3 regions of the Paenibacillus sp. AD87 genome follow, and region 1 is predicted to be linked to each of the others. Evidence: predicted binding sites of a transcription regulator. Region 1 holds the regulator's gene; each other region holds the start of a gene.
The links. Region 1 encodes LexA, which represses DNA repair genes until DNA is damaged. Its sites were predicted from a motif close to CGAACATATGTTCG; they were not measured.

Region 1 (6,433 bases):
AATTCAGGAAGAGAAAATATAGACAGAACACGTGCCCACCATTTGGAAGGATGGATACATCACGTTGGAGTAAAACAGGAACGGAAATAAGAATGTAAAGAGGAAGCTAGTATTCGTAGGATAAAATCTTGGCATATTAGTGTTAAGGCTTTATATGTAGTCAATAAGAAATATGGTTAATTAATTTATGATTATATCGTTGAAGCGAGAGTGCGTTTTAATTGTTTGCTCTATTTTTACAGTATCTATATGTTGATAGTTTCATATAATTGCGTTATAATTCATTTATGTTTTTAGAAATTAAATTTTGAACAATTAATTGGAGATGTTAATATGGAACAAGAGAAGCAACTGGTTGCCGCACAGCGGACATTTTTTTATACAGGTCAGACTAAGTCTATTGAGTACCGTATTCGTGCTCTTCAGCAATTAAGACAGGGAATTGAGAAATATCAGCAACGTATTCTTGACGCACTTCGTGCGGATTTAAATAAATCTGAAACAGAGGCTTATGGCTCTGAGATTCGGATCGTGTTGGGTGAACTGGATTTTGCATTGGAACATTTGGAGGAATGGGCTACACCAAAACCTGTGTCTACAAATTCTGCTATACCTGATGGAACAAGCTTAATTTATCCTGAACCTTATGGAGTTGCTCTTATTATTGCACCATGGAACTATCCGTTCCAACTCGCTTTCGGCCCTCTAATTGGAGCTATTGCAGCGGGTAACTGTGCCATTATTAAGCCGTCTGAATTAACCCCAGCCGTGTCACGTCTGACTTATGATTTGATTCATGAGATATTTCCTTGTGAGTACCTGGCAGTTATGGAAGGGGAAGTCGAGACGAGTACGGCATTGTTGAAAGAAAAGTTTGATTATATTTTCTTTACAGGCAGTACAGGTGTGGGACGCATAGTTATGAAGGCAGCTGCTGAGCATTTGACTCCAGTTACGTTAGAACTAGGTGGTAAGAGTCCGGTCATTGTCCACCAGGATGCAGATTTGAAGCTGGCAGCTCAGCGCATTGTGCGCGGTAAATTCCTGAATGCTGGGCAAACCTGTGTCGCTCCAGACTATTTGCTTGTGCACGAGGAAGTACATGACAAATTATTGGAATTGATCGGTGCAGAAATTCAGGACAAATTTGGAGACGATGTGATGAGAAATGCTGATTTCCCGCACATTGTCAACACACGTAATTTTGATCGTTTATCGGTGTTACTCCAAGATGGCAAAGCAATGATCGGTGGACGTTCTGAACGTGATGAGCTGCTCATTGAACCAACAGTACTGGGAGAAGTGGATTGGAAATCCCCAGTGATGCAAGAAGAGATCTTTGGTCCAGTTCTTCCTGTATTTAAGTATACCGACCTCAATTCCATGCTAGATGAGATTGTTCGCCGTCCAAAACCACTGGCATTATATCTCTTCACTAAGGATGAGGATCTGCAGAATCAGGTTCTGAATCAAGTATCTTTTGGTGGTGGTTGCATTAATGATACCTTGTCTCATATGACATCACATTATCTTCCGTTTGGCGGCGTAGGAGAAAGTGGAATGGGTGCCTACCATGGTCAACAGAGTTTTGATGTGTTCTCTCATCATAAAAGCATTCTCAAACGGAGCGAATAGTCGGCTAACGTAGAACAATATAATTAGTATAAAAAAAAGAGGTTGTCCCATTGAACGGGACAACCTCTTTTTGTATCTTATAGTGAGACCTCTGTACAACTTCAATACATATTAATGAATATCACGGAAAAGGCCGATGACTTTGCCCAGGATGCTAACGTGTTTCAAACGCAACGGTTCAAAAGTCGAATTTTCCGGTTGAAGACGAATATGATCTTTCTCTTTGTAGAACGTTTTTACCGTTGCTTCATCGTCTTCAGTCATGGCTACTACGATATCGCCGTTATCTGCAGTTTGCTGCTGACGCACGATAACATAGTCTCCGTTAACAATGCCTGCTTCAACCATACTGTCTCCCACGACCGAAAGCATAAATACTTTCTGTTCCCCTACATAATGAGTAGGAAGAGGGAAGTAATCTTCGATATTTTCTGTTGCTGTGATTGGAACCCCTGCAGTAACTTTACCGACGACAGGAATGCGAGCAACGCTGTGAGCAAACTGATGTGAATGCTCTGACTCTTCCTGGCTGAGAAGTTCAATGGCTCTTGGTTTGGTTGGGTCACGTCTAATCAGACCTTTCTTCTCCAAACGATCCAGATGTCCATGTACTGTAGAGCTGGAAGCCAATCCAACAGCTTCACCAATTTCGCGTACGGAAGGAGGATACCCCTTCAACCGGACTTCATTGCGTATAAACTCCAGAATAGCCTGTTGCCTGCTGGATATCTTCGACATACCGTATCAACCCCATTTTAGTAACGTTTGGGAAAATTATAACATAGAACCTCCGTTCGTACAAACATAAGTTCTAAATAAAATGCCATAAAATCAATGTTTTTTTGCAAATTAAGATGAAAATTTTCTTTTGCTCTAATCAAATACTGCAAATGACAATTCCAATACAATAGAAGAAAGATAATGGAATGTAGGATCAACAAAAAAAAGCGAACAATTGTTCTAAAAAGTTGTTGTACAAAACAAATGTTCGTGTTATATTGATTTCAACAGATAGGAACAAACGTTTGGAGGTCGATATTCAATGAGATATTCTACTTATCAGAGTATTTACGAACCGGTGCATTCAGAAGTGGTTGAAACTAACATAAGGAATTTTAAGAAGGTTTTTGCAAAAGGTAATTTCCCAACTTGGGTCTTGAAATTAATAATCGTAAGCTTAATTATACTGGTTGGGTGCAGTACAGTATTGACTGTGTTCGCTGGCAATGAGAACGATCTGTTGCCTGGGGGGAAGATGGCAGTTTCACAAGGAGATACGCTATGGAGTATTTCATTGGATCACAAACCGGAAACAATGGATACACGTGTATATATAGAAGCAATCAAGAAAGTGAATCAACTTCATTCAACTTCAATACAGGTCGGGCAAGTTTTAATAATGCCTCAATTCACAGAATAAAACTGCATATCCACACGCGCTAATACGTGTCAGCTTGACAAGCTGCCCTTATCATGTCAAAGTTAATATGACTTTGTATTTTTGGAGGGGACAAGCTTGGATATAGATAGTCTGGTAGCACGTATTAATGAATTGGCCCGTAAGCAAAAATCCACTGGATTGACAGAGGAAGAGCTTGCAGAACGTGCCAAGCTTAGAGAAATCTATTTGAATAACATTCGAAGCAATTTCAGACAACAACTGGATACGATTGAAATTGTAGATGATGAGAACGATCAAGGCCACCAAGGCAAACTCAAACATTAAGGAAACCTAATGATATCATTATGATATTTAGGTTTTTTCCTGTTATCTAGAGGTTGCAAATTATAGGGGGAAATGTTGGTTGCAGTTATGTAAGCCGATACAAAGAACATCTAAGGGGGATTCTCATGTCGCGTTCGTTCGAGAGAACGGTTCGAAAAAATTCTAAGCAGTTGAATCAGCAACGTAAAAAAAGCGGTAAACCGGTTTCTGGCACACCAGGTGATGACGTATTTAAAGGACGCAGTCTTCTGTTTCCTATTTTTCTGATCGGACTAGCATTCCTGTACCTCTTTATGAGTACATTTCTTGTCAAAGCTCCGATGACCACTTGGGACTGGGTGACCTTGTTGCTGTATGTATTTTTGGCAGTCATCTTCATGCTCCGTCGTCCTTATGTCAAAATAGGAAGTAACCGGATTTTGACGACAAAAGGGAACCGTGAGCGTTCAATTGGAGTCGACGATATCGTGAAATTCAGAATTGAGCCAGGTACGGTTGTGATTGAGCATAATGCACGAGGTAAGAGATGGGTATTTACCAAACTACTGAATCGTTATGATACTGATGCAATTACTGAACGTCTTCTGAAATTCGCCAAAGCACATCAGATCACCGTGGAAACATACGAGAAAAAGTAATTTTGCATAAAGGGGAAGATGACCGAAATGGCGTTAAAAGCGATTTTGTTCGACCTAGATGATACTTTACTGTGGGATGAGCGCAGTGTTCGAGAGGCCTTTCATGAGACTTGCTTGATCGCAGCTCAAGAGACGGGCGTTAAACCCGAAGACCTTGAAGAAGCTGTTCGTAATGAGGCACGTAATCTGTATGAGTCTTATGAAACTTTTTCGTTTACCAAAATGATTGGGATTAACCCGTTTGAAGGTCTTTGGGCTAACTTCACGGGTGGGGATCAGCCGGAGTTTCGCCAGTTGGAGCAGCTTGCACCCGCATATCGTAAAGAGTCATGGCGTCGTGGCTTGTTAAAGTTGGGTGTTGATCGTGAAGATCTGGCGGAACAACTCGCCATACAATTTGGGGCGGAGCGGAGATCAAGACCCCATGTCTATGAAGAAACGATGGAAACGTTGAGTCATCTACAAGGGAAGTTCAAGCTTTTGCTTTTAACCAACGGCTGTCCTGCTTTACAACAAGAGAAGCTTGATGGCGTTCCTGAATTGGCTCCTTTTTTTGACGAAATTATTATCTCGGGTTCGTTCGGTAAAGGCAAACCTGATCCTTCGATCTTCGAGCACGCATTGAGTAAGCTGAGAGTGCAACCTGAGGAGAGTATGATGGTTGGAGATAAGCTTACGACTGATATTCGTGGAGCATTGTCTGCAGGTATTCAATCTGTTTGGATTAACCGTGAGAATAAAGTGAATACCGAATCGTATGTGCCTGACCATCAAATCAAGCATTTATCCGAATTGGAACGAATCATTGCTGAATTCTCAATGAGTGCATCATAAATCGTATTTTTAGTGTACTACTCAAACATTGTTAGGTTTTATGAGATGTATTTTATCCATAAAACCTAACAATGTTTTTTTTGTGTTGGGACAGCTTGAACTATACCGTAATAACAAAAGATGAAATTTTTTATTAAAAGTTATTGAAATTATAGAACTGCTGATTTAGAATATAACTAACATACTAGTATGACTAGTATGCGAATGAATGCAGCGAATATCTGTTGACTTACTCGAATGATGTGGAAGCGGAAGTTATGAGCTATTAATTTCATATTCTTTGTAAGCGCTTTACATAATTGGAGGAAACCATTTAATTCTGGAAATACAACAGGTATTGGTTTGTAAGAAAATCAGGGAACGCGTCTTAATCGATATGTATCTCTAATGATTCACATAATTGATATCGCTTACAATATTTGTTTGGTTTATTTTACAGGTGGGGGTGAAGTGCATCTGATTACTTGTCTTCTACAAAAAGAAGAGATGATAAAAATTGATCGAAAACGCTTTTGTTTTATCAAGCTAAGGATCGGAGTGAAATAATATATGGAGTCGGAAACCGCTAAAACCACGCTAACGATGACATCTTTACGTAAAGAAAGCAGGTTAAGAACTGTTGCAGCTCTGCTTCGCAAAGATTGGCAGCTGTACTCACTGTTAATTCTTCCAATTATCTATCTTATTATTTTCAAATATGGGCCCATGCTCGGCAATGTAATCGCTTTTAGACGATTTGTACCGGGAGGCAGTATTTTTGGAGAGACGTGGGTTGGATTCAGGTATTTTCAGATGTTCATTCAAGACCCAACCTTTTGGAAAGTATTTGGGAACACACTTATGCTCGGTGGACTTGCGTTACTTTTCACCTTCCCAGTTCCGATCATTTTTGCATTGCTGCTCAATGAGGTGAAAAGCAAACGTTTCAAAAAGTTTGTGCAGACGGCATCTTATCTTCCGCATTTCTTGTCCATCGTCATCGTTGCCGGAATGATTCTGCAATTAACGGCAGTTAATGGATCCATTAACGGAATGGTATCATTCTTTACTGGAGACAGCATTCCTTTCATGCAACGTGCGGAATGGTTCAGAACAATCTATATCACCTCTGAGGTTTGGCAAGGTATGGGGTGGGGAGCCATTCTATATTTGGCTGCATTAACAACAATTGATGATTCTTTGTATGAAGCTGCGCGGATCGATGGTGCGAACCGTTGGAAGCAAACCCTCCATATAACCATACCCGGTATTTTGCCTACAATCGTTACGCTGCTGATTTTGAATATGGGTAATTTCCTTGCGGTTGGATTTGAGAAAATCTTGCTCCTTTACAATCCGCTGATCTATGAGACGTCTGACGTGATTTCTACTTATCTGTACCGGGTAGGTTTGCAGTCGAGCAATTTCAGCTATGCTACCGCCATTGGGTTGTTCGAATCCTTTATTGGACTGATCCTGGTATTCTCGGTTAATGCCATTTCACGCAGACTGACACAACGAAGCTTGTGGTAAAGGAGGAGCAATATGCTGGAATCAAAATCATACAAAGTATTTAAAGTTTTCAATGCCATCTTTTTGCTGCTTGTGGTGTTCATCACGC
Region 2 (6,433 bases), 710 kb from region 1:
CAGCCGCAAAAAGCGGCTTGAACATGCACATCCATGGATATATAACAATGAAATTGCCTCTGTTGAAGGAAACCCCGAGCCGGGAGATCTGGTCAACGTATTGAATCACCAAGGTCGCTATCTTGCGACGGGATACTATAATCCTGCATCTCAAATCACAGTTAGAGTCGTGGCCTATCAACCTTTGGAGTTTGAACAGATGGACACCGCGTTTTTTGCAGCGCGTTTCCGCGATTGCTTGCGCCACCGGGAGCGTTTTATCCAGGAAGGAGAGGCATACCGTCTCGTTTATGGGGAAGCTGATTTCCTGCCAGGACTGATCGTTGACCGTTTTGGCAGCATCCTTGTTGTTCAATTGCTCACATTGGGCATGGACCGTTGCCGCGAAGCGATTGTACAAGCTCTAATTGAAGTGATGCAGCCGGAAGGCATCTATGAACGCAGTGATGTGTCCATTCGTGAACTGGAAGGTTTGGAGCAGACGAAAGGACCATTATATGGGGATTGCCCGCGTCATGTCACGGTAACGGAGAATGGATTGCTCATTAAGGTGGATATCGTAGAAGGCCAGAAGACAGGGTACTTCTTTGACCAGCGCGAGAATCGTGCAGCCATCGAACCACTTATGAAGGGTTGGGGTTACAAGAGTGGTATTACGCTCCAACAGACCGAGCAGGATGGTACGCAGCAGTTGCTTCCTGTGAATAAAAGTGGCAAGGTTGTGACGTTCCCTTATTGGGATGGGGCTACTGTGCTGGAATGTTTCTCCCACACAGGCAGCTTCACATTGAACGCCTGCAAATATGGAGCCAAAAAAGTAACATGTCTTGATATCTCAGAGCATGCGATTGAAAGTGCACGTACTAACGTAGAGCTGAACGGTTTCACTGACCGGGTCGAATTTGTCGTTGCGGATGCATTCCAATACTTGCGTGAGCAGGTGAAAGGCCTCGATGAGCGTAACGTACGTGCGCGTGCTGGCGAACAGAAAGTGGATACGTCCAAAGCGCTTGCAACCGGTGGTAAAACATTTGATGTGGTTATCCTCGATCCACCAGCCTTTGCCAAAACGAAATCAGCTGTCAAAGGCGCATGCCGTGGGTATAAGGATATCAATCTGCAAGGAATGAAGTTGGTTAATGAGGGCGGGTATCTGGTAACGGCAAGTTGTTCATACCACATGCGTCCGGATCTCTTCCTGGAAACCATTGCGGATGCAGCCGAAGATGCAGGCAAAGTACTGCGTCTGATCGACTGGAAAGCAGCCGGTAAGGATCACCCGCAAATTCTGGGCGTAGACGAAGGTCATTACCTGAAATTTGCCATCTTCGAAGTGCGCAGCAAAAAGAATTAATCGAGCGATTTCCATTTAAATCGAACATACATTTACGCAAAGGGCCCACAGTTTTCATAAGCTGTGGGTTCTTTGCTATTCTCGTGGGGAAGGTCTCTGGAATTGCCGGATAGTGGCAAACGTATGTTCCGAACCAAGTCAGATATGTTATACTGGGAATTAAAATCTTGTTCGTGATGGTTTGGAGGATTAAACATGTCCGTACGCTTTGTTATTGGCCGGGCAGGCAGCGGCAAGAGTACGCTGATTACCCGGGAAATCACATCCCTGCTTCAAAAGGAACCGCAAGGTAAACCACTGATTCTGCTGGTCCCGGAACAGAGTTCGTTTCGAACCGAACAGTCACTGGTTTCTTCAGGTGCTATAAAAGGTACCATGCGTGCTGAAGTGCTTGGTTTTCGCCGATTGGCCTATCGGGTAATGCAGGAGGCAGGTGGTTCTGCACGTATTCCCATTGGAGCTGAAGGTAAAAAAATGCTGCTCTACAAAGTGCTCCAGCGTCGTAAGGAAGAATTGAAGCTGTTTGGAGCATCAGGCAGTCAGCTGGGATTTATCGGAGACTTGAATGATCTATACAGTGAGTTTAAACGTTATGAACTTGACCCCACTTCACTGGAAGAAGGACTTTCCGCATGGAATACTTCCTCTTCTGCACCGATTCTGGGAGACAAGCTGCATGACTTGCTTCTTATATACCGTGATTATGAAAAGGAATTAACCGAACTATATATCGATGATGAAGACACGTTGACTGAACTAACAGAGCGGTTGCCGGAGAGCACGCTGCTGCAAGATGCACAGATCTGGATCGATGGATTTCAGGGATTTACCCCGCAGGAAATGAGTGTCATTGGAAGATTGATGTTGCAAGCTTCTTCCGTCACAATTGCATTGACGTTGGATCGTGCTTACGACCACGGCGCACTTCCAGGAGAACTGGAGCTGTTCCATCCCACAGCGAGTGCATATGCACGTCTCAAAGGCATGGCTGAGGATCTGGGTGTTCTTAATGAGACAACCGTGCTTCAACCGGAAGTTTTGCCAAGATATGAAGGCAGTCCTGGACTGGCGCATTTGGAGGCTGGCTTTGATCGTAGAGTCCGCTGGAAGAGTGAGGGGCGTGATGCGGGTGTCCGACTTTACGCCGCTGAGAACCGCCGGGCTGAGATGGAAGGAGCACTTCGTGAGATGCGTCGTCTGGCGCAAGATGAAGGTGCGCGTTATCGAGATATGGCAGTGCTCGTTCGTCAGTTGGATACATATGCCGACATTGCTGAGCCTCTATTCAGGGATTATGGCGTGCCTGTCTTTCTGGATCGGAGAAGAAATGAACTACATCATCCATTATCGGAATTTATTCGTTCAGCACTCGATATCGTTCGCCGTCGCTGGCGTTATGAGGATGTATTTCGCTGTGTGAAAACGGAACTGCTGCTTCCACGGGGCGGTTCCATTACACGTGAAGATATGGACCAGCTCGAAAATTATATATTAGCTTGCGGAATTCACGGATACCGCTGGACAGATGGCAAGCCATGGAAGTATGTACCCAGCCTGTCCCTGGAAGACAACGATCAGGATGTCCGCAGCCGGGGCCGGGAACAAATGCTGTCCTTAATGGAAAAATGCCGTACGGTGATTGTTGATCCACTGGGTGCTTTTGAGAAACGAATGAGCAAGGCAAAGACAGCTAAAGACCAATGTACGGCGCTTTACAGATTACTGGAAGATGCCGAGATTCCTTGGAAGCTGGATCAGATGTCTGCAGAAGCCAAGGCTCAGGGTGATCCGGAACGTTCGAGAGAGCTTCGTCAAATGTGGGGTGCCGTCCTTGATCTATTAGATCAGATGGTTGATATGATGGGGGCCGAACGGCTGGATATCGATTTATTTGCCGGGCTAATGGAGACCGGATTAACCGAACTGAAACTGGGACTTGTTCCTCCAGCGCTTGATCAAGTGTTGATTGGATCGATGGATCGTACACGTCTTCAGGGTATCAAGTACGTATTTATTCTGGGTGCAGTAGAGGGTGAACTGCCTGCTGTCCCTCAAGATGATGGTGTATTAACTGAGCAGGAACGGCTGCTGTTGACGGAGATAGGTTTGGGGCTTGGGCCAGGAGCAACAAGACAAATGTTGGATGAACGCTTTCTGATATATACAGCCCTGACAGCGGCGAGCAATCAGTTATGGCTGAGTTATCCCGTTGCAGATGATGAAGGGAAAACATTGCTACCCTCAGAAATTGTACGACATGTACGGAAGATGTTCGGTCTGCATGAGCAGCCATTACTTGCCCAGCCGCCGGTTACAAATGCTGAAGAGGTGCACTGGTCTTATGTTATTCATCCTGGTCAGAGCCTCTCTTATCTCATCGGACAGTTGCGCAGATGGCGCCGTGGAGAAGATATTTCTGAAATGTGGTGGGCGATCTATAACTGGCATGTCTCTCGGGAGACGAGCAGACCTCAGCTGAAACAATTGCTTGGATCGGTCTTTTATCGCAATCGGGCGTTACCTCTGCGTACGGCTACCAGCCGTAGATTATATGGTACAGAGGTAAGGACTAGTGTCTCTCGAATGGAGCGTTTTGTGGCGTGTGCGTTTTCCCATTTTGCATCCCATGGACTGCGGCTGAAAGAGCGCCAGTTGTACCGCTTGCAAGCTCCTGATATTGGACAATTGTTCCATGCTGCCTTGAGTCAGCTTGCCATACGTTTGCGTGAGCAGAATCGCAGTTGGGGCAGTCTGTCTCCGGATGAATGTCGGAAGGAAGCGGTGCACACCGTGGAGCAGATTGCACCACAGTTGCAGGGAGAGATTTTGCTTAGCACGAAACGGTATGGTTATATCTTCCGCAAGCTGAAGGATATCGTTAGCCGGGCGTCGGTTATTCTGGGTGAACAGTCCAGACGAGGAAGCTTTGAACCGATTGGGTTAGAGCTTGATTTTGGGCCAGGTAAACCCCTGCCACCGCTACGTTTTGAATTGGAAAATGGCTGTGTGATGGAGATTGTGGGCCGTATCGACCGCGTGGATGTGGCCGAAGGAGAGAACGGCCTGCTGCTGCGGGTTATTGATTACAAATCGAGCCAGACCGACCTCAAACTCCATGAAGTGTATTATGGCCTGTCATTACAGATGCTCACGTACTTGGAGGTGCTGCTTAGTGCTGCCGAGGAGTGGCTTGGAGAATCGGCGATGCCTGGAGGAACACTCTATTTCCATGTGCATAATCCGTTGCTTCAATCCGCGAACGGCATGACTTCTGAGCAGGCAGGACAAGAACTGCTGAAACGGTTCAAAATGAAAGGCTTGCTGCTCGCGGATCGGGATGCGATCGCTCAAATGGACAATACCCTTGACAAAGGCTACTCAGCTATTATTCCAGTTGCGCTTAAGGCGGATGGCAGCTTTTATAGTAGCGCTGCTGTAGCTACGCCGGAGCAATGGGATACATTGCTTGCTTCAGTTCGCAGCAATATACGTGAGATTGGCACCCGGATTACGGAAGGGGATGTCGCGATTGAACCTTACCGTATCCAGCAGGAGGTTGCATGCACCTTCTGTCCGTACAAGCCAGTCTGTCAATTTGATGAAAATATCGAAGGTAATGAATATAATCTGTTGTCCAAACCGGGCAAACAGCAAATCTGGGACATGCTGTCTCATGGCAAAGGAGGGGAAACATCATGACGAATATGCCAAAACCGGAGGGAAGCTTCTGGAGTGATGACCAATGGAGTGCCATCTCACAGAGTGGAGAAGACATTCTGGTTGCTGCTGCAGCGGGTTCCGGGAAGACGGCTGTATTGGTTGAACGGATTATTCGCAAGATTGCAGACCCTTCCCGTGGATTCAGCGTAGATCGTTTGCTGGTTGCGACATTTACGAAAGCTGCTGCTGCTGAGATGAAGCAGCGGATTCGGGAAGCACTGGAACGTGCACTTGAAGAGCAACCTGCCGAAGAACATCTGCGCAAACAACTGTCATTGCTCGGGCGAGCATCCATTACGACACTGCATTCATTCTGTATGGAAGTCATTCGTCGTTATTATCAGCAAATACCGCTAAACCCGGCTTTCCGGATTCTGAATGAAAATGAAGCCGAAATTATGCGGCAGGAATTGTTGGAGCAGTTGTTTGAGGAAAAGTATGGGGAAGAAGACGAAGGCAGTACATTCCGCGAATTGGTGGATTGGTTCAGTGGGGAACGAAACGATGATGCCATGCATCGACTTGTGCAGCGTTTGTATGATTTCTCACGCAGTCATTCTTGGCCGGATCATTGGCTTGCGGAGATGGCATCTGCTTTTCAGGTGGAAAGTGTCGAGGCACTTGGACATTCTGCCTGGGTTCAGAGTATTTTGCGTGATGCAGCTCTTGCCCTAAGTGGTGCGGCTGGTCTGCTGCGTCAAGGGATCAGCATATCGATGCAGCCGGAAGGTCCGAAACCTTATGCAGATACATTAAAAGAAGATTTGGCAATGGTCGAAGAGCTTCTGTCAGCTGTTGAGGTCATGCCATGGGAAAGATTGCCTGAAGTGTTTCAGCCAGCAGCTTTTGGCAAGCTGAAGCCTTGCAAAAAGGACCAGACAGACCCGGGGTTACAAGAACAGGTCAAGGAACTTCGTGAGGCTGCGAAAAAAGCCGTGACGGACCTGAAAGGGTCATTGTTTGGAAGAAGTGCGTTTTCTTTCTGGCAGGAGCTGGAGCAGGCGGCACCCCTAATGCAGGAGCTATCCAAGCTGGTCAGTGCATTTGGAGAGCGATACCGACAGGCCAAGCAGGAGCGCGGTCAGGTCGATTTTAGTGACCTGGAGCATTACTGTCTTCATATTTTGCGCCATGAAGATTCAACCCCTGAGCTGTCCATGCCTTCGGATGCAGCAATGGAATACCGGGCACGTTTCGATGAAGTTCTGCTGGATGAATATCAGGATACCAATACAGTGCAGGAAGATATCGTCCGACTGATTTCCAGAGAAAATCCAGGAAACCGATTCATGGTTGGTGATGTAAAACAGAGTATTTACCGTTTTCGTCTGGCTGAACCCGGTCTGTTCCTGAACAAGT
Region 3 (6,433 bases), 1.8 Mb from region 1:
GGGCCTCTTCAATCAACGGTGCAGCAAACTCTTTCTGACGAAGCTTCTGACTTAATTCGTGGCGTGTCCGAGGTTTATGCTCCAGATATCGCAAAGACTGCACATACGTCCGCTGTCGCTCGTCAGCTACGATGATATCTTCCAAGTCTTTTTTCAGAAACGTATTTCCCCGGGTCATCCGATATTTAATCATTACATCTTCAAGCACCGTAATTGAATATAAACCAAAGGTAATTCGGTAACGAGCTTCCCTGCTCTTCGTTCGTTCAACTCGTGTAATGATAAGTTCTTCGTTATCCGGGAATTGGGAGATTCCCTCCAGCTCGGCTTCTTCATATAAATCATCTTCATGTTGATCCATTTCGGTCTCCCCTTCCATGTCATTTTGTGTGTCTGAACTGCACGGCCTAACTGACAAGTACATAGCAAAATAAAAGACTTCCTCGAATATGATTAGCACATCTCCGACGGAGATAACACAGCTACACTGAATACGTTTAGCGTAACTTCACAGAGACATCAGACGCTAATACAAAAGGCCGGAAACAATATCCGGCCTCTCCCTAATAGTAAACGTGCCAACAGCCTCTGCCCATTCGGACAGAGGCTGTTGGACAGCGCGAGCGCACACACCATACCCCAAGCTAGATCGAGCAAGCTCAATCAGACAAGCTTTGGGAGTTCAGAGGGCAAGGCCCTCTAGGGCCCTTCCTACAAGGGAGGGTTACTCGTTAATTTCAAATAGTTCTTGTTCTTCTGCTGCTTCTTTTTGTTGCTCTTCGCTAGTTGGCGCAGGAACTGCAGTAGTCAAGTTACTGGCTACACGAATTTTTTGTTCAATGATTTCAGCAATATCTTTATGCTCTTTCATGAACTGCTTCGCGTTCTCACGGCCTTGTCCTAAACGCTCGCCTTCGTATGAGTACCATGCACCACTTTTATTGACGATGTCCAGCTCAGTACCAATGTCAATGATACTGCCTTCTCTCGAAATACCCTCACCGTACATGATATCCACTTCCGCTTGTTTAAACGGAGGTGCTACTTTGTTTTTCACCACTTTAATACGCGTACGGTTACCAATCATGTCATTTCCTGATTTGATACTCTCAATACGGCGTACATCCAGACGTACCGTGGAATAAAATTTCAGGGCACGACCACCAGGTGTTGTTTCTGGGTTACCAAACATAACCCCGACTTTTTCACGAAGTTGGTTGATAAAGATCGCGATCGTTTTGGATTTACTGATTGCACCAGACAGTTTACGCAGTGCCTGAGACATCAGACGCGCTTGCAAACCGACATGGGAATCACCCATTTCGCCTTCGATTTCTGCTTTCGGTACCAATGCAGCCACAGAGTCAATAACGACAATGTCCACAGCACCACTACGTACAAGAGCTTCTGCAATTTCAAGCCCTTGCTCACCCGTATCTGGCTGAGACAGAAGCAATTCGTCAATGTTAACACCCAGTTTGCTGGCGTATTGTGGGTCAAGAGCATGCTCGGCATCGATAAATGCAGCTTGTCCACCCACTCTTTGTACTTCAGCGATAGCATGCAATGCTACGGTTGTTTTACCAGAAGATTCAGGTCCATATATTTCAACAATACGGCCTTTAGGCAAGCCGCCTGTTCCTAATGCAATATCCAAAGCCAAGGAACCGCTGGGTATAATTTCCACATTCATGTGAGTCGACTCACCCAGTTTCATGATGGATCCTTTACCAAATTGCTTCTCTATTTGACGGAGCGCCATATCAAGCGCGGCACGACGGTCTGACAATAAGCTCACACCCTTTACTGTTTATAAGATAATGATACCTTGTTTTAACACGTTTGCCAAGCTTTTTTTCGAACATACATTCGTTTTTTTTGTAAAGGCCGAGGCGCCTCTTCCTCAAGGAAACTTTCCATTAAACAGAAAAAAGAACCGTAAACAAGGCTGTAAAGCCTGATTTTACGGTTCTTCCGTCTTCCTTTATTATACTTGCTTGCCTTGGCAAATGCAATCCGAGCTCTTAACTAGTCCATCTCCACAAGCTTGCGCCACAAACGGTAAAGAATCGCTTTCGCTGAACGAATCCGAACCGTCTCCCGATTGCCATTAATGCGCAGTTCATGAATTTCTGTCTCTTTACCACGCTCTGCCAGAGCGATGAAGACAAGCCCTGGCGGTTTGCGTTCGGAATAACCAGGTCCCGCTACACCTGTCACTGACAGACCGAAGTCGGCATCCCCAATCATGCGAATCTGCTCTGCCAGCACTTTGGCCACTTCCGGACTCACTGCGCCCGGTGCATCTTCACCTTCCAGATAGGAATGCGGCACATGGAGCAGCTTCTCTTTAATTTCATTAGAGTAACATACAATTCCGCCCTTAAGCATCGACGCACTGCCAGGAACTGATGTCAGACTTTGCATGACGAGCCCTCCTGTGCAGCTCTCAGCCGCGCTAAGAGTCAGACCCATATCAGACATCATCGTTACAATTGTGTACTCTATAGGCACATCCTCGTTCGCGTAGAGATGCTCTGGCAATCGTTCCCGAATCTGAACTTCCATTGCATCCAGCTTCAGCTTTGCCTCACTCTCACTTGGAGCCTTTGTAGATACACGTACCGTAACTTCTCCCTCACTTGCATATGGAGCAATGGTAGGATCTGTCTGTGTATCAATCAGATCAAGGAGACGGTCTTCCAATGCCGATTCGCCAATTCCTGCAAACTTCAGCATTTTCGAGTAGATCGGCATTTCTTCTGTCAGTACATGTTGGAACAACCAAGGCTTAACTTCCTGTTCAAACATAGGAATTAGCTCTTTCGGAGGTCCAGGCATCACTACATAATGCTTGCCATTGTCAGAAATCGCATTTCCTGCGGCAAGGCCTGTTTCGTTCGCCAGCGGTGTCCCGCCTTCTATAACGATCGCCTGACGACGATTGTTTTCGGTCATGTCTACATTACGATCTCGGAAGAAGCTCTCGATTTTGTCCATGGCCATTCGATCTATATGCAGCTTGCGGTTCAAGACCGCCGCGATCGCATCCTTGGTCAGGTCATCCTGTGTAGGACCTATACCCCCAGAAAATAAAATGACGTCTGCACGACCCTGAGCGATGCGAATAGCGTCACTAAGTCGATTTAGATTATCACCAACCACCGTTTGGAAATATACATCAATCCCGATTGCAGCCAATTCACGGGATAGATATCGAGCATTGGTATTCACAATTTGTCCAAGCAACAATTCTGTGCCAACTGCAATGATTTCTGCCTTCATTCAGCATCCTCCTGTACACGTGGTGAGTGATCAAAGGGCAATAGGATAATTTCCTATTGCCCTTCGTACAAATGATTTCTTCATACTTACCCATTTAACCTCAAACGTTACGCTTTCGATAAATGAAGCAAATTTTTGTTTTTGATAAAGTAATCAATGCCTGACCAAATCGTAATAATCGCTGCAGCCCAAACGGCAATAACGTCCATGTGAATACCCGTGAATGAGAACGGGAAATTATTCAACAACAGCAGTACAATCGCCACAATTTGCACGACGGTCTTCAGTTTGCCCCAGGCACTTGCCGCGACAACCGAACCATCCAATAACGCAATCTGACGCAAGCCGGTAACCGCAAACTCACGACTAATAATGACCACAGCAATCCAGGAATCCAACTTACCCATTTCCACAAGAGAAATTAGCACCGCAGTAACCAACAACTTGTCAGCCAGCGGATCAAGCAATTTCCCCAGGTTGGTGACCATATTATTTTTCCGCGCCAGATAGCCGTCAATTCCATCCGTGCTTGCTGCAATGATAAAAATGACAGCAGCAATCAACTGATTATACGGGAGCGATAAGCTTCCCAATTGCAACGGCTCTGGATAGAACGGAAAATCTACGAGCAGGAACACCATCAAAAAAGGGATTAAGCAAATTCGTGCAAGCGTAATCCGGTTGGGTAAATTCACAAGACGCCCTCCCTCTTATCCTCCATTACTCCAAACATTCATCTTAATCCCGTATTCATCATCCGGAACATGAAATTTACAGTTTCACTGTCAATCAGCACTAAAGTGCTCTCACTATGTAAAAACGCAAAAAATAAAGTCAACCGTTCAAACGCAAAACCGTTTTAAACGTTCCGGTGACTTTCAGAAGATGTACTGCTTTTCACAAAGTCAGCAAACGATGATGACTGGGCTTTGATGCTTAACTGCCAGCAATGCACACTTAGTATAATATACGCCAATTGCAGTGTCAAAAAACATACCTAGCTACAATGAGGAGATCTTACTTAAAGTTTGTATATTGCAGATCTAGAGGTAGATTGGCACCGTTCAACAACTGCATAACTGCTTGCAAATCATTCTTACTTTTACCTGTTACCCGGAGCTGATCTCCCTGAATCTGACTCTTCACTTTCATCTTGGAGTCACGAATCAGAATATTAATTTTTTTAGCGATATCCTGATCAATCCCCTGCTTGAAATTCAAACGCTGGCGGACTGTACCTGAAGAAGCTGGTTCTACTTTTGCATAATCAATGTTTTTTAAAGGTAAACCCCGCTTAGCCATCTTGGATTGCAGTACATCGATAACAGCCTTGAGTTTGGTCTCATCATCAGATACGATCGTTAACGCATCCTTATCCAGTTTCAGACTGCTCTTGCTGCCCTTGAAGTCATAACGCGTGCCAATTTCTTTTTCCGTTTGTGTAACGGCATTTGTCAATTCCTGCAAGTCCATTTTGGACACGATATCAAATGAATTTTCTGAACTCAAACCAGTCACCCTTTCAGTTAATCATATGTTCTGTAACATTATAGAGGATACGCCAAGCAAAAGTCTAATTTTATGAGGTTTTTCAAAATAAAAAAGCATTTTTGGCTGCCACTTGAGGTGGTTGCCAAAAATGCTTACCGTGCGGCTGCCATTCTAATAACGGCTGCGATTAGGCTGTCTGAACATGTCAAGCACACCCAGAAGTACATGTGCAAGTCCAAAACCCAAAATACCGTAACCCCAGGCAGTTGGGGTCAAGTAATAACCCAGGAGGCTGACAATGATCCCCAAACCTGTTACGATCCAGCTGACTGTCACAGCCATCCACCTCACTTCACCAAAAGTTGACTGCAAGTTAAGACAAGGTTAGTGTCTCCCGCAGAAACTTTGGTTATTCGCCGTTAGTGCCGGTGCTTCCTTCGGTAGTGCTTCCTGTTTCATTCGTCGTAGTGCCTTCAGTACCTGCGGAGGACGTATCCTCACCAAGTCTTAACCGAATGCGGTTTGTCGCTTTCCCGTCTGTCACAACCTGCCCTGCAACCTCAATTGTGGTCGCTGCAGCGTAACCGGACTTAATGTACATTCCTGCACTGTCCAATTCAAAAGTATAACTGTCTCCTTCAGCGGTGTTGCCGTACTCTAACTTTTCTCCACTAGAGTTCTCGCCCTTGTATACTTCCAGCCAACTATGCCCCGTTGCTTTAATTGTAACGGTCACAGGCTGCCCTGCACTGCCGTTTACTTTGAAGTTCGTAATATTGCCTGATTTTCCGTCTTCAGCAACAGTTACAGAAGCTGGCGGATTATCCGTTGGGTTCTCTTCATTTTCACCCGTCGTTTGCCCATCCGTCTGTCCGTCAGTCTGCCCCTCTGCTGTTCCGCCACCGTTACCGCCTGCTTCGCCTTCATTCGTTTCTCCGCTACCTGATTCATTCGCTGGAGGATTAGAAGCTTGGCCATTATCTGTAGGCTCATCCGGTTTATCTTGAGGTTGCTGCTGGCTGTCTGTGATCTTCGTCTGATCCAGCCCTTGTGTATCCGAATCATCCCTGTTCATCACTACATACACGTACAACAACACAAGAATTAATACCGGAAAAGTCCACATCAGCGCAACAGACATCCAGCGGTTACTGCGCTCTACCGGGCGGCTTGAACGCTTTTGAATAACCGGCTCCATGGTTGCTTCCGTTTCTTCTGCAGGTACATCTTTCTTATGTCCCTCCAGCAGCTCATCAGGATTTAGTCCCACCGTTTCCGCATAGGTTTTGATAAATGCACGCACATAGAAGCTACCAGGCAGCACTTTGTAGTCTCCTGCCTCTATTGCCTCCAAATACCTCTTGCGAATTTTAGTCATTTCCTGTACATCGTCAAGACTCATCCCTTTTTGCAGCCGGGCCTCTCTTAACTGCTGACCCAGTTCAGACATGCCATCTCCTCCTTATGTTTATCTCTATGGTTGTTGCTTATCTATTTCATGATCCCGTACGGAGCGTTACAGTTCGTCGGTGTAGCTGGCCGTAAACGTATCATAAATAATTTCTTCATTCGGATTGTTGCGCAGTTCAATAATAATGTCAAAATCATTAAAATCATATTCAGACTCCTGCACAAAAATATCCGGATGTTCAATAAC

Region 2: a site for LexA is predicted at 1,471-1,484, ahead of addB (helicase-exonuclease AddAB subunit AddB). Genes of this name have one in related genera too.
Region 3: a site for LexA is predicted at 1,859-1,872, ahead of recA (recombinase RecA). Genes of this name have one in related genera too.

Annotation. Positions count from the first base shown of each region.
Region 1 is NZ_LXQN01000007.1:1,563,324-1,569,756, forward strand. Features, by position in the region: gene gpAD87_RS07150 (aldehyde dehydrogenase) at 334-1,635, shown strand; gene lexA (transcriptional repressor LexA) at 1,747-2,373, opposite strand; gene gpAD87_RS07160 (LysM peptidoglycan-binding domain-containing protein) at 2,678-3,055, shown strand; gene gpAD87_RS07165 (DUF896 domain-containing protein) at 3,152-3,361, shown strand; gene gpAD87_RS07170 (hypothetical protein) at 3,532-3,999, shown strand; gene gpAD87_RS07175 (HAD family hydrolase) at 4,027-4,833, shown strand; gene gpAD87_RS07180 (ABC transporter permease) at 5,416-6,345, shown strand; gene gpAD87_RS07185 (carbohydrate ABC transporter permease) at 6,358-6,433, shown strand, end outside.
Region 2 is NZ_LXQN01000007.1:854,857-861,289, forward strand. Features, by position in the region: gene gpAD87_RS03900 (class I SAM-dependent rRNA methyltransferase) at 1-1,354, shown strand, start outside; gene addB (helicase-exonuclease AddAB subunit AddB) at 1,550-5,053, shown strand; gene addA (helicase-exonuclease AddAB subunit AddA) at 5,050-6,433, shown strand, end outside.
Region 3 is NZ_LXQN01000007.1:3,401,998-3,408,430, forward strand. Features, by position in the region: gene gpAD87_RS14835 (regulatory protein RecX) at 1-361, opposite strand, end outside; gene recA (recombinase RecA) at 725-1,789, opposite strand; gene gpAD87_RS14845 (competence/damage-inducible protein A) at 2,029-3,285, opposite strand; gene pgsA (CDP-diacylglycerol--glycerol-3-phosphate 3-phosphatidyltransferase) at 3,393-3,980, opposite strand; gene gpAD87_RS14855 (YajQ family cyclic di-GMP-binding protein) at 4,303-4,794, opposite strand; gene gpAD87_RS31825 (hypothetical protein) at 4,948-5,148, opposite strand; gene gpAD87_RS14860 (helix-turn-helix domain-containing protein) at 5,186-6,226, opposite strand; gene gpAD87_RS14865 (DUF3388 domain-containing protein) at 6,293-6,433, opposite strand, start outside.